2 regions of the Streptomyces sp. NEAU-174 genome follow, and region 2 is predicted to be linked to the other one. Evidence: riboswitches for the same ligand, from Rfam matches in the RefSeq annotation. Region 2 holds a riboswitch; the other holds the start of a gene.
What was found. Region 2 has a riboswitch for glycine ahead of gcvP (aminomethyl-transferring glycine dehydrogenase). Riboswitches for the same ligand answer to the same signal wherever they lie in the genome.
Positions count from the first base shown of each region.

Region 1: another riboswitch for glycine. It lies ahead of gcvT (glycine cleavage system aminomethyltransferase GcvT); the one in region 2 lies ahead of gcvP (aminomethyl-transferring glycine dehydrogenase).

Region 1 covers NZ_JBQTCE010000003.1:216,109-223,150, forward strand. Annotated here, with positions in the region: gene ACT2CW_RS10340 (ABC transporter permease) at 1-462, opposite strand, end outside; gene ACT2CW_RS10345 (enhanced serine sensitivity protein SseB C-terminal domain-containing protein) at 943-1,740, opposite strand; gene ACT2CW_RS10350 (enhanced serine sensitivity protein SseB) at 1,852-2,658, opposite strand; gene ACT2CW_RS10355 (AAA family ATPase) at 2,837-3,541, opposite strand; glycine riboswitch at 3,705-3,815, shown strand; gene gcvT (glycine cleavage system aminomethyltransferase GcvT) at 3,986-5,113, shown strand; gene gcvH (glycine cleavage system protein GcvH) at 5,280-5,660, shown strand; gene glyA (serine hydroxymethyltransferase) at 5,687-6,952, shown strand.
Region 2 covers NZ_JBQTCE010000004.1:728,405-735,446, forward strand. Annotated here, with positions in the region: gene ACT2CW_RS15620 (DUF5999 family protein) at 76-282, shown strand; gene gcvP (aminomethyl-transferring glycine dehydrogenase) at 389-3,304, opposite strand; glycine riboswitch at 3,367-3,495, opposite strand; glycine riboswitch at 3,496-3,593, opposite strand; gene ACT2CW_RS15630 (PRC-barrel domain-containing protein) at 3,741-4,058, shown strand; gene ACT2CW_RS15635 (DNA polymerase IV) at 4,034-5,569, opposite strand; gene ACT2CW_RS15640 (MerR family transcriptional regulator) at 5,676-6,302, opposite strand; gene ACT2CW_RS15645 (bifunctional nuclease family protein) at 6,470-6,943, opposite strand; gene ftsR (transcriptional regulator FtsR) at 6,996-7,042, opposite strand, start outside.

The DNA.
Region 1 (7,042 bases), on a different contig from region 2:
CACCCAGCCGCCGAAGTATCCGGCGATGATGCCGAAGATGGTGCCGAGGACCACCGCGACCACCGCCGCGAGGAAGGCCACCAGCAGCGAGATCCGGGCGCCGTAGATGACCCGGCTGAAGACGTCGCGGCCGTTGGACGGCTCCACACCGAACAGGAAGTCCGAGCTGATACCGCCCATGGACCCCTTCGGGGTGCCGAACAGCGGGTCGATCTCCTCCTGGTGGAACTCATTGGGCGGATGCCCGAGCAGACTCACGATGAGCGGAGCGAAGATCGCCACCAGCACGAGGAAGACGACAACGATGCCACCCGTCAGTGCGAGCTTGTCCCGCTTCAGGCGTGACCAGGCGATCTGCCGCAGCGATCTGCCTTCGACGGACGCTTTGACCACATCCGCCGCTACATCGGCAGTCGCCACCGGATCGCTGTCCGTGCTCGTGCCGTGCAATGGTGCCGTCATCGTGGTGGAGACCCCTCTCGACCGGTGGTGACCGGCCCACGACTCGCCGCTGTAGCGGCTTTGTTCATCACCTGGGTGAAAGTCGCGTTCTGGTACGGAACCTTTCTGGAAGGGGTCGTACGCAGGAACCGCACCCCTTGGAGCGGGAGTCTTCAACGCGTTTGTGATCACCCGCCAGTACTCCCGGGCAATGGATGCCTAACCGTGATGTGAGGAGTACCGCTCCGCTATACGGACGGTCGCGACACGAGAACGCAGCAGTAACCTCGCGCCCGTAATGGTGTGTTCGGCCCGATTGGGGCGGAAGGCCGGTCGGGCAATCCCGTCAATCGGTGCGCGGCTCAGTGCGCGGCGGGACCCGGTGGCTCGATACGTGGGACGGGGTGGCCCGGTACGCGGGACGGGGTGGGCCCGGTACGCGGGACGCGGTGGGCCCGGTACGCGGGACGGGGTGGGCCCGATACGTGGGACGGGGTGGCTTCAGTACGCGGGACGCGGCGGCGGATAGCCGTAGCCGTACGACGGCGGCGCGGCGGGCGCGGCGCCATAGGCGTCACGGTCGAAGAACGGGCGGGCGTTGGCCCGCATCCACATGGCGACGGGGTCGTACTCGTCCGAGAGCGCGACCGTGGAGACCGGCAGCCCGTCCGGCACCGCGGTGATCGACTGCTCCATCATCACCCGCACCGACTGCACCGCCGCCGCGCCGGTGTCGTACAGATCCAGGCCGATCGCCAGGTACGGGGCGCCCAGCGAGGGCTGCACCCAGGCGCGCCGCAACGAGCGCACCGCGGCGGTGCGATGCGCGTTCTGCCCCAACAGGGCGTAGAACTGGGGGATGTCGATGGCGGGATCGGACAGCCGCAGCGGCCCGGCGGGCAGCCGGTCCAGACCGCCCGCGATCCGGCGCAGGTCCGGCCAGGGGATGCCCACTCCACCGCCGCGGGCGTGGGGGTTGAGCCAGAGGCCGTAGCGGTCGCGGTAGAGCGAGTCGGCGATGAGGCGTCCGTCGGCCACCTCGTGCGCGCGGTTCCAGCCACTGGCGGCCAGTTCCTGCGCCGAGGTCACACACGGGGCGTAACCGAGGCCGTCCACGTCCATGTTCCCGTACTGGGCGTCGGGCGAGCCGGGCGCACCGTGCCACAGCAGCATCCAGACCTGGCCCTCGCCGATGGCGTGCAGCAGCGCCTCGTAGGCGTCGTACCGGCCGGGAGCGACCTGCTGCAACGCTCGCTCAACCTGGCCGGCCGCCGCCCCCCAATCCGCGCCCGCGCTCACCTGGGTCCGCCCCTTCTCATCGCCTTGCCCACACCTCACCGGGGAGCGTGCCCGCACCCCTCCTGGTCATCAAACCAGCTTACGGGCCGCGGCAGCGGACCCAGGGGTGAGTCAGAGGTCACGGTCGTAGAACGGACGCACCCGTCCCAGCATCCAGTCGGCCACCGGATCGCCCTGCGCCACGTCCAGCAGCACCAGCTGAACCTTCCACGGCACCGGCACCGCACCGAGGGCGCGGCCCAGCGCCTCCACCGCGCGCGCCTGCCCCGCGGGGTCGGGCTCGTCGAGCTGCACCCCGACGAAGAGCGCCGGCTCGTCGCCCTCGACGCTGGCCAGGGCGCGCCGGGCGGTCCGCACCCCGGTGCCCTTGGCGAACTCGATCCCGGCGGCGGCCAGGAAGTCCACCGGCTCGTCCTGCCAGTCCGGTTCGAAGAGCCGGACCCGGCCACCGGCGGCCGGACCGTCGAGCTCGGTACGCCCGGCGCGGCACAACTCCCGGACGGCGGGCGGAGGCAGCGGTACGACCACCGCGCCGCCGGGGTTCACCGCGATGCCGAGCTGGGGCGGCAGCCCGCGGGCGAACTCCACGGCCGGGGCGATGGTGAAGGACATATGGGAGCCGACGAGCTGGAGGAACTGCTGCTCGGAGCTGAACACCGGGACATACGCGCCGCCGTCGATCTCCATCGTGGGCAGATCGAGGCTCGGGCTGCCCGGGCCCCCGCCGTTGGGCAGCGGGATCCAGAGGTGGCTGCGGGAGAGCGTCTCGACGATGCGCGCTCCGGCCCCGGGGACGCCGACGGAGGCGGCCATCACCTCTTCGAGCTCATTGCCGGGAAACGCCGGTTGCGCGGCATATCCGCCGTCCGGGAATCCTCCGTGCGCCGGGGCCACTCCGTACTGCTCCGGGAAGCTCATCTTCGTCCAACCGCCATCTCGTCCGACCTGCCCGAAGCACCCTAACCGCTGGGCGGCCCGGGGCCGGAGGGGTCGGCGGCGATCTCCACAGCACTTCCCCACCTCGCCCGGACCCGCCCTCGTCACGCTGTGTGATGCCGATGGTCGATTTCCGGCCACCTCCGAGGGAGCGGCGCGCTCACTCGAAGGAGATGCAGCGCAGCGCGCTCGCGCCTCGCCGGTCCAGCAGCACCGCCGACGCGCACCCCCGCGGCGGCCGCCCCTCCTCCATCCCGGTGATCAGCCGCCGCATCGCGCGCAGATGCCGCCCGAAGGCGTAGGCGGAGACCCCGCGGCCACGGGCGGCCTGGCCCTCCAGCGCCTCCGTGGCGCCCACGTCCAGCAGCACCATATGGAGGCCGCGGCCCCGGCGCCGCACGTCCCGGGCCAGCCAGCGGCGCACCCACGGCAGCGCGCCGCAGTCGTGCACCACGACGCTCGCGCCCGAGCGCAGCGCCCGGTGCAGCCCGGCGTAGTGGGCGTACCGGACCAGCGGGCGGTAGAGCGCGTACGGCAGCCAGCCGGGCAGCCGACGCTCCCACGCCTCGCGGGTGTTCTGCGAGTCGACCCTGATCACGGCCGCGCCCGTCTCGTCCAGAAGCGGCACCGTCCGGTTGATCAGGGTGCTCTTGCCGCTGCCCGGCAGCCCGGAGGCGACCAGCACATCCCCTGCCGGAAACCGCAGCTCACGCGGGCCCGCGCCGCCACCCTCCGCCCCGGCGCGCAGATCGTGCACCGCGCTTCTTCGACCGGGGCGGGCCGTCGACCCGGAGGGGATGCGCCCACGCCGCGCCGGCAGGAGCCTCTGTGTTGTCGCGTACGTTCCCTGCCCATGCACCGTGATCGTCCTCCCAGGTCGGTCAACGCTGCTCGTACCCGCAGAGTGTCAAGAAAAGGTAATGTCGGGCAAGGCTGCCCCTGTCCGGGCGGCCGGAGCCCGGTCGGATCGGGGCTTCCCTTCTCGGCCATACATGCGATGATGTCCGCGCAACTCCATACCGGCCGCTTGAATCCGCGCGGGAGAGTCCTTGGTCACCGGCATCCGTGCCGGGTGTCCGGGGCGCCGAAGGAGCAAGTCCTCCCTTGAATCTCTCAGGCCCCGATACCGCACGGACGAGGCAGATCTGAAAAGCGGGCCGCCCGGGCGCGGCTCCACCCAAGGTGCAAACCGGGCCCCTTACGGGCGTCACGGCGAACCTCTCAGGTTCCGATGACAGATGGGGAGGGCGCACGCGTCCTTGCCGTCCGTCCTCGCCGTCGCGCGACCCCGACCTCTGGAGCCTGAATCGTGACCGACGCCCCGCCCACCCCACGCCGTACCGCGCTGGACGCGCGGCACCGCGCGCTCGGCGCCACCATGACCGACTTCGCCGGCTGGGACATGCCGCTGCGCTACGGCAGCGAGCGCGACGAGCACACCGCGGTGCGCACCCGCGCCGGGCTCTTCGACCTCTCCCACATGGGTGAGATCTCTCTCATCGGTCCGCAGGCCGGGGACGCCCTGGACCACGCGCTGGTCGGCCGGCTGTCCGCGCTCGCCGTGGGCCGCGCCCGCTACACCATGATCTGCGACGACGAGGGCGGCATCCTGGACGACCTGATCGTCTACCGCCTCGGGGACGAGGAGTTCCTGGTCGTGGCCAACGCCGCCAACGCCCAGGTGGTGCTGGACGCGCTGACCGGGCGGGCCGCCGGTTTCGAGGCGACCGTGCGGGACGACCGCGACGCCTACGCGCTGCTCGCCGTCCAGGGCCCCGAGTCCCCGGGGATCCTGAAGCGCCTGACCGACGCCGACCTGGACGGGCTGAAGTACTACGCCGGGCTGCCGGGCACCGTCGCCGGCGTCCCCGCCCTGATCGCCCGCACCGGCTACACGGGCGAGGACGGCTTCGAGCTGTTCCTGGCGCCGGACGACGCCGAGCGGGTCTGGGAGGCGCTGACCGAGGCCGGGGCCCCGGCGGGCCTGGTCCCCTGCGGTCTCTCCTGCCGGGACACCCTGCGCCTCGAGGCGGGCATGCCGCTGTACGGGCATGAGCTGACCACCGACACCACCCCCTTCGACGCGGGGCTCGGCCGGGTGGTGAAGTTCGACAAGCCGGGCGACTTCGTCGGCCGCGAGGCCCTGGAGGCCGCGTCCCGCCAGGCGGACACCGTCACCCCGCGCACCCTGGTCGGCCTGATCGCTTCAGGCCGCCGGGTGCCGCGCGCCGGATACGCCGTGGTGGCCGCCGACGGCTCGGCGATCGGCCAGGTCACCTCGGGCGCGCCCTCCCCGACGCTGGGCAAGCCCATCGCGATGGCGTACGTGGACCCGGAGTACGCGAAGCCCGGCACCGAGGGGGTCTTCGTGGACATCCGCGGCGCCCGGGAGCCGTACGAGGTCGTGGCGCTCCCCTTCTACAAGCGCGAGCGCTGACGTTTCCCCGGGCGTGAGCGGTGCCCCGGCCCGTCGCCGGGCCTCTCCGAACGCGAGCAGGGCCCCGGCCCATCCCGCCCCCTCGGCGCCGTATCCCCTCGGCGTCGCATCCCACCAGCTAAGACCCGTTTCCCAAGCACTCCCCCGTATCCAGGAGAATCGGACCATGAGCAACCCCCAGCAGCTGCGGTACAGCAAGGAGCACGAGTGGCTGTCGGCCGCCGACGAGGACGGCGTGTCGACGATCGGCATCACCGAATTCGCGGCCAACGCGCTCGGCGATGTCGTCTATGTCCAGCTCCCGGACGTCGGCTCCACGGTCTCCGCCGGTGACACCTGCGGTGAGCTGGAGTCCACCAAGTCGGTCAGCGATCTGTACACGCCGGTCTCCGGTGAGGTCACCGAGATCAACGAGGACGTGGTGAACGATCCGGCGCTGGTGAATTCCGCCCCCTTCGAGGGCGGCTGGCTGTTCAAGGTGAGGGTGACGAGCGAGCCGGAGGACCTGCTCTCCGCCGACGAGTACACCGCCTTCGCCGAAAACTGACCCTCCTTATTCGATCGGGACCCTCGATGTCGCTTCTGAACAGCTCCCTGCACGAGCTCGACCCGGACGTCGCCGCTGCTGTCGACGCCGAACTCCACCGCCAGCAGTCCACCCTGGAGATGATCGCCTCGGAGAACTTCGCTCCGTCGGCGGTCATGGAGGCCCAGGGCTCGGTCCTGACCAACAAGTACGCCGAGGGCTACCCCGGCCGCCGCTACTACGGCGGCTGTGAGCACGTCGACGTGGTCGAGCAGATCGCCATCGACCGGGTCAAGGAGCTCTTCGGCGCCGAGGCGGCGAACGTCCAGCCGCACTCGGGCGCCCAGGCCAACGCGGCCGCGATGTTCGCCCTGCTCTCCCCCGGCGACACCATCCTGGGGCTCAACCTGGCGCACGGCGGCCATCTGACCCACGGCATGAAGATCAACTTCTCCGGCAAGCTCTACAACGTGGTGCCCTACCACGTGGACGCCGAGACCGGTCTGGTCGACATGGACGAGGTCGAGCGGCTGGCCAAGGAGCACCGCCCCAAGCTGGTGATCGCGGGCTGGTCGGCGTACCCGCGCCAGCTGGACTTCGCCGCCTTCCGCCGGATCGCGGACGAGGTCGGCGCGTACCTGATGGTCGACATGGCCCACTTCGCGGGTCTGGTGGCGGCCGGGCTGCACCCCTCGCCCGTACCGCACGCCCATGTGGTGACCACCACCACCCACAAGACCCTGGGCGGTCCGCGCGGTGGCGTGATCCTCTCCACCGCCGACCTGGCAAAGAAGATCAACTCGGCGGTCTTCCCCGGTCAGCAGGGCGGTCCGCTGGAGCATGTGGTCGCGGCGAAGGCGGTGTCCTTCAAGGTGGCGGCGAGCTCGGCGTTCAAGGAGCGCCAGGAGCGCACGCTGGAGGGCGCCAGGATCCTCGCCGAGCGGCTGACCCAGCCCGATGTCCGGGAGGTGGGCGTCGCCGTCCTCTCCGGCGGCACCGATGTCCATCTGGTCCTGGTCGATCTGCGCGACTCCGAGCTGGACGGGCGGCAGGCCGAGGACCGACTGCACGAGGTCGGCATCACGGTCAACCGCAACGCGATCCCGAACGACCCGCGGCCCCCGATGGTCACCTCGGGTCTGCGGATCGGCACCCCGGCGCTGGCCACGCGCGGCTTCACCGCGGAGGACTTCCGCGAGGTCGCCGACGTGATCGCGGAGACGCTCAAGCCGTCGTACGACGCGGAGGCGCTGAAGGCCCGGGTCAGCGCGCTGGCCGACAAGCACCCGCTGTACGCGCATCTGTCCAAGTAAGCCGGAGCGCCCCGGAGCAACCCGGAGCAACCCGGAGTGATGCGGACCCGGGGGCGCGCCCGCCCTGGCGCGCCCCCGCCGCACCACATC
Region 2 (7,042 bases):
CAACCACGGGGGGCGGCCATGAACGCCGCAGCGAGCCGCAGGACCTTCACCACTCCGCAGCGAAAGAACCCTGTCATGTGCCAGCATCAACCACCCTGCCCGTCAGCCGACTCCGCCGACCGGGAGGCCGCCCATCTGGTGGCGCACCACCCGGAGCAGGGATGGAGCCTGCTGTGCAATGGCGTCCTGCTCTTCGAGGACACCGGTGAGCTGCTGCCGGACGGGCGCGTGATCGCGCCGTGCCGACCGCTGGGTTCCGAGCACGTCGTCACCGCGGCCTGACGGCCGCCGTCGACGGCACGTACCTATCAGGGGCCGGCCCGGCGCATCCGCCGAACCGGCCCCACTGACGCATCGTCGGGCTCGAGCCCGCTCAGCCCTCGTAGGATCAGCCCTCGTAGGACTCCAGCGGCGGGCAGGAGCAGACGAGGTTACGGTCCCCGTAGGCCCCGTCGATCCGCCGCACCGGCGGCCAGTACTTGTCCGCCGCCGAGACCCCGGCCGGGAAGACCGCTTCCTCCCGGGAGTACGGGTGGTCCCACTCCCCGGTCAGCGACGCCGCCGTATGCGGGGCGTTCCGGAGCGGATTGTCCTCCTTGACCCACTCGCCGGAGCCGACCTTCTCGATCTCGGCCCGGATCGCGATCATCGCCTGGCAGAACCGGTCCAGCTCCGCCAGATCCTCGCTCTCGGTCGGCTCGATCATCAGCGTCCCGGCGACCGGGAACGACATCGTCGGCGCGTGGAAGCCGTAGTCGATCAGGCGCTTGGCCACATCGTCCACGGTCACCCCGGTGGCCTTCGTCAGCGGACGCAGATCCACGATGCACTCATGGGCCACCAGGCCGCCGGGGCCGGTGTAGAGCACCGGGTAGTGCGGCTCGAGGCGCTTGGCGACGTAGTTGGCGCCGAGCACCGCGACCTGGGTCGCGCGGCGCAGCCCCTCGGCGCCCATCAGCCGGATGTACGCCCAGGAGATCGGCAGGATCCCCGCGGAGCCCCACGGCGCGGCCGAGACCGGGCCGACGCCGGTGGCCGGACCGGCGGCGGGCTGAAGCGGATGGTTGGGGAGGTAGGGCGCCAGGTGCTCGCGCACCGCGATCGGGCCGACGCCGGGGCCGCCGCCGCCGTGCGGGATGCAGAAGGTCTTGTGCAGGTTCAGATGCGAGACATCGCCGCCGAACCGGCCCGGCTCGGCGAGCCCGACCAGCGCGTTGAGGTTGGCGCCGTCCACGTAGACCTGGCCGCCCGCGTCGTGCACGGTCGCGCAGATCTCGGTGATGTGCTCCTCGAACACCCCGTGGGTGGAGGGGTAGGTGACCATCAGGACGGCCAGCTGGTCGCCGTACTGCTCGATCTTGGCGCGCAGGTCGTCGGTGTCCACCTCGCCGTCCTGGCCGGTCTTGACCACGACGACCTTCATACCGGCCATCACGGCGCTGGCGGCGTTGGTGCCGTGCGCGGAGGACGGGATCAGGCAGACGGTGCGCTGGGTGTCCCCGTTGGCCCGGTGGTAGGCGCGCACCGCCAGCAGTCCGGCGAGCTCGCCCTGGGACCCGGCGTTCGGCTGGAGCGAGACCTTGTCATAGCCGGTGACCTCGGCCAGCCGCTCCTCCAGCTCACGGATCAGGGTCAGATAGCCCTGGGCCTGCTCGGCCGGTGCGAAGGGGTGCAGCGCGCCGAACTCCGGCCAGGTGACCGGCTCCATCTCGGCGGTCGCGTTGAGCTTCATGGTGCAGGAGCCCAGCGGGATCATGCCCCGGTCCAGGGCGTAGTCCCGGTCGGCCAGGGGGCGCAGATAGCGCAGCATCGCGGTCTCGGAGCGGTGCTGGTGGAAGACCGGGTGGGCCAGATAGCCGTCCTGGCGCAGCAGGGCCGCAGGCAGCGCGTCCGGCGCCGAGGCGTCCAGCTCGTCGATCCCGGGGATCCCGGAGGCGTCGCCGTTGCCGCCGTCCACCCCGAAGGCGGACCATACGGCGGCGAGCTGCGCGCGGCCGGTGGTCTCGTCGCAGGCGATGCCGACGTGGTCGGCGTCGGTCAGCCGGAGGTTGACCCCGGCCTCGCGGGCCGCGGCGACGACCTCGGCGGCCCGGCCCGGCACCCGCGCGGTGAGGGTGTCGAAGAACGCGCCGTGCACCACCTCGACACCGCCGGTCCGCAGCCCCTCGGCGAGCACGGAGGCGTAGCGGTGGGTGCGGCGGGCGATCGCCGCGAGCCCGTCCGGGCCGTGGTAGACGGCGTACATCCCGGCCATCACGGCCAGCAGCACCTGAGCGGTGCAGATGTTGCTGGTGGCCTTCTCCCGGCGGATGTGCTGCTCACGGGTCTGAAGCGCCAGCCGGTACGCCTTGTCGCCGTCGGCGTCCACGGAGACCCCGACCAGCCGGCCGGGCAGGTTGCGGGCGTAGGCGTCGCGCACCGCCATGAAACCGGCGTGCGGCCCGCCGAAGCCCATCGGGACGCCGAACCGCTGGCTGCTGCCCACCGCGATGTCCGCGCCCAGCTCACCGGGCGAGGTGAGCAGGGTGAGCGCGAGCAGATCGGCGGCGACGGTGACGACGGCGCCCAGCTCATGGGCGCGCTCGATGACCGGGCGCGGATCGCGCACCACACCGGAGGCGCCCGGGTACTGGAGCAGCACGCCGAAGACCCCGCGCTCGGCGATCTCGTCCGGGATGCCCTCGGCCAGGTCGGCGACGACGACCTCGACACCGGTCGGCTCGGCGCGGGTCCGTATGACCGCGACGGTCTGCGGCAGACAGTCGGCGTCGATCAGGAAGACGCCCTCCTTGACCTTGCCGACGCGCCGCGACAGCGCCATCGCCTCGGCGGCCGCGGTGGCCTCGTCCAGCAGCGAGGAACCGGCCGTGGGCAGCCCGGTCAGATCGGCGACGACGGTCTGGAAGTTCAGCAGCGCCTCGAGCCGGCCCTGGGAGATCTCCGGCTGGTAGGGCGTGTACGCGGTGTACCAGGCGGGGTTCTCCAGCACATTGCGCAGGATCACCGGCGGGGTGTGGGTGCCGTAGTAGCCGAGGCCGATCATCGACGGCAGCACCTGGTTGCGGTCGGCGAGCGCGCGCAGCTCGGCGAGGACCTCCGGCTCGCTGCGGGCCGGCGGCAGGGTGTCCAGCGCCTCGGTGCTCTTGATGACGTCCGGTACGGCGGCCTCGGTGAGCTCGTCCAGCGAGCCGAAGCCGACCTGGGCGAGCATCTTGGCCTGTGCCTCGCCGTCCGGGCCGATGTGACGCTGCTCGAACGGAGTACCAGGTTCCAAGTCGGAGAGTGCGATGCGATTGGCGGTCATCTGCGGGGGCCTCCTGGTCTGTGACGACCTACGAGGGGCACCGCGACTCGGGTGCCCGGACGGCCTCCCCCTCTGTCATCTCAACCTGAGAGCTTCACCGGTCCATATACCGCTTGACCGGTTTTCACCGTCGGTGAGGAGGGGCTCCGGAACTGTGCTCGCCCGTGGCCCACCCTGCTTTCCAGAGTGACCTCACCCGCACGGTACGTGTGCCTGAGAGATTCCGGGGAGGGTTTGCTCCTTCGGCGCCTCCGACAGCGTCGACGGAGGACTCTCCCGCACGGGGTTTACAGCCACAGTCAGCGTACCAGCGGTTCTGCCACGGGGGACGGTCGCGGACGTTCGAGTGGCCGAGTGCGGCGATGTGGCTTTTTGTAGGTAGCAATGGGCACTTGCTAACTGCTTGTTCATCTGTTTGCCACCTGTGGGAGAGAGCGTGCAGACCGATATCGACCCGCGGACCCTGATCGGCCGCAAGGCATTCGACCGCGAGGGCGCCAAGATCGGCACCGTGGACGAGGTCTATCTCGACGACGCGACCGGCGAGCCCGAATGGGCGGCGGTACGCACCGGACTGTTCAGCCGGGACGTCTTCGTGCCGCTCGAACCGAGCGAGGTCGTCGGCGACACCCTGCGGGTGCCGTACGACCGGTCCCTGATCAAGGACGCCCCGGACTTCGGGGTGGGCCGCCACCTCTCCCCCGAGCAGGAGCTCCAGCTCTACCACCACTACGGCCTGGACGTCACGGGCTGACCCGGCCCCCGGCCGGGCTCGGGCCCACCGGCCCCCGGGGTCGGCCCGTCCGGGCCCCCGGCCCCTTCCGCTTCCGCCTCCGCCTCCGCGTCCGGGCGCAGCAGTGGTAGCGGGTCGGCGGGCTGTAGCGCCGGGTCGTCCACGGGGAACGTCCGTACCCGGCCCGGTGGCGACCACGGCTCCTCGAAGCGCACGGTCACCCGGCCCACTCCGCTCCCCTGCACCCAGCCCGCCCCGTACTCGGTGTGCCGTACATCGGAGCCCGGGAGCCAGCGCCGCGGCTTCTCAGCGTCCTCAGAAGCCTCTCCCGCGCCCTCTCTCACGGGCTCCGGTCTCTCGGGGCCCGGCGGGCGCCCGGCGTCCCCCAGGGCCTCATGAGCGGCTTGGGCGGGCTGAACGGCTTCCGCGGCCTGGGCGGCCTGGGCAGCTTCCGCGGCCTGGGCGGCTTGGGCGAAGAGATCCTCCTGTGTGAAGTCCGCCAGACCGCTGACGCCGACCCCCAGCAGCCGCACCCCCGCCGTGGTCTCCACCCCGTCGATCAGCCGCGCCGCGGCCTCCCGCACCACCGCCGGGTCGTCGGTCGGCCCGCGCAGGGTCTCCGAACGGGTGAGTGTGGAGAAGTCGTACCGCCGCACCTTGATCACGACCGTCCGCCCCGAGCGGCCCGCCTCGCGCAGCCGCCGCACACAGCGGTCGGCGAGCCGCGCGATCTCCAGCTGCACCCGGGTGCGGTCGGTGAGGTCGACGTCGAAGGTGTCCTCGACCGAGATGGACTTGGCGTCCCGCTCGGCGACGACGGGCCGCTCGTCCCGGCCCTCGGCCATCAGGAACAGCGACCCGCCGTGAGCCCGGCCCAGCAGCCGCACCAGCTCCGCCTCGCCCGCCTCCCGCGTCTCGGCCACGGTGTGGATCCCGGCCCGGCGCAGCGTCTCCGCCGTGGCGGGGCCGACGCCCGGGAGCGTCCGCACCGACATCGGGCCGAGCAGCTCGCGCTCCGTACCGGGCTCGATGACCACCAGGCCGTCCGGCTTGGCCTGCTCCGAACCGATCTTGGCGAGCATCTTGGAGCCGGCGAGCCCCACCGATCCGGTCAGCCCGGTGGCCGCCCGGATGTCGGCCCGCAGCCGCTCCGCCACGGCGCGCGCCGCCTCGACGGTGGGTTCGGTGCCGCCCGCCTCCAGATCGACGAACGCCTCGTCCAGGCTCAGCGGCTCCACCAGAGGCGACAGGGTGTGCAGCAGGGTCATGACCACGTCGCTCACCTTGCGGTAGAGCGCGAAGCGGGGGATGAGGAACGCCGCGTTCGGACACAGGCGACGGGCCTGGCCCATCGCCATGGCCGAGTGCACCCCGAAGACCCGGGCCTCGTAGGAGGCCGTGGCCACCACACCACGCGGCCCCAGACCCCCCACGATCACCGGCTTTCCGCGCAGGCTGGGCTTGGCCGCCTGCTCCGCCGAGGCGTAGAAGGCGTCCATGTCCAGATGGAGAATCGTCGGCGCACCCCTCACACCTCCGATGCTGCCGCACACCACTGACAATGGGGCGGGCAACGGCCGGTGGGGGCGGGCCCGGGGGCGCCGATCAGTTCACCCCGGGGCGCTCGGCAGGAGGTTTCTAACCGGCCCGGTTCCGGCGCGCCGCGAGCTCGTCGGTCGGGTTGTGCCGGACCAGCGTCTCGCCGGTGTCCACCCGCTCGCCGTGCAGCTGGGACAGCGCGCTCTCCACATCCCGCCACACGACGCCCACGGCGATCCCGAAGACGCCCTGGCCGCCCTGGAGGAGGTCCACGACCTCATCGGGCGAGGTGCACTCGTAAACGGTCGCGCCGTCGCTCATGAGCGTCATCTGGGCCAGGTCGTCGAGCTCCCTGGCACGGAGGTGCACCACCGCCGCCCGGATGTTCTGGAGCGACACGCCGGTGTCCAGCAGCCGCTTCACGATCTTGAGGACGACCACGTCCCGGAAGCTGTAGAGCCGCTGACTGCCCGAGCCGTAGGCCGGCCGGACGCTCGGCTCGACCAGCCCGGTGCGGGCCCAGTAGTCCAGCTGGCGGTAGGTGATGCCCGCGGCCGCACACGCGGTGGGTCCGCGGTATCCGATCCGCTCCGTCCCCCCCGCGGCGGGCTCACGCGGCGGTGCGGCCTGTGCCGCGACCCGAGCCTTCAATGCCGGATCGGCCGATGCGCTCCCCTGGAGCGCGTACGGACCTCCGGCCGCCGTGCCGTCGCCGGTGCTTCTCACGCCGACCTCCGTCCTCGACCTGCCATCTTGAAGGTAGGCAGTCACCCGGGGTGCGTCAACGATCGCCACACTCGGCACGCCGAGTGATAATCACCCTAAGAGTGGTTTCCCGTGTCCCTCGTCCGGGAAAGGCTACTCGAATGCGCGAGCGAGGACCGGCATACGGTTCACTGGCTGCTGGTTCCGAAGTCCTCTGGCGAGATCTGGTCGAGGAACTCGCGGAACTTCTCCACCTCGTCCTCCTGCTCGTCCGGGATCGCGATCCCGGCGTCGTCCAGCACGCCGTCACTGCCGTAGATCGGCGTTCCGGTACGAAGCGCGAGCGCTATGGCGTCGGACGGCCGGGCGCTGACCTCCACGCCGCTGGCGAAGACCAGCTCCGCGTAGAAGACCCCCTCGCGCAGATCCGTGATCCGGACCTCCGTGAGCTGCTGGCCGACTGCTTCGAGTACGTCTTTGAAAAGGTCATGGGTCAGCGGGCGCGCCGGAGCCATGCCCTGCTGAGCGAAGGCGATCGCGGTCGCCTCACCTGGTCCGATCCAGATGGGGAGGTAGCGGTCGCCTCCCACTTCACGCAGGAGCACGATCGGTTGGTTGGAGGGCATTTCCACCCGGACACCCACGACGTCGAGCTCGTTCACACAGCAACCCTAGGACGTGCCCGGCCGGTTTGGATAGTCGGGGCCCGGTCGGTCACCGCTCCCGAACCCTCAGAGCCGACCGCACCAGGGCCGCGTGCA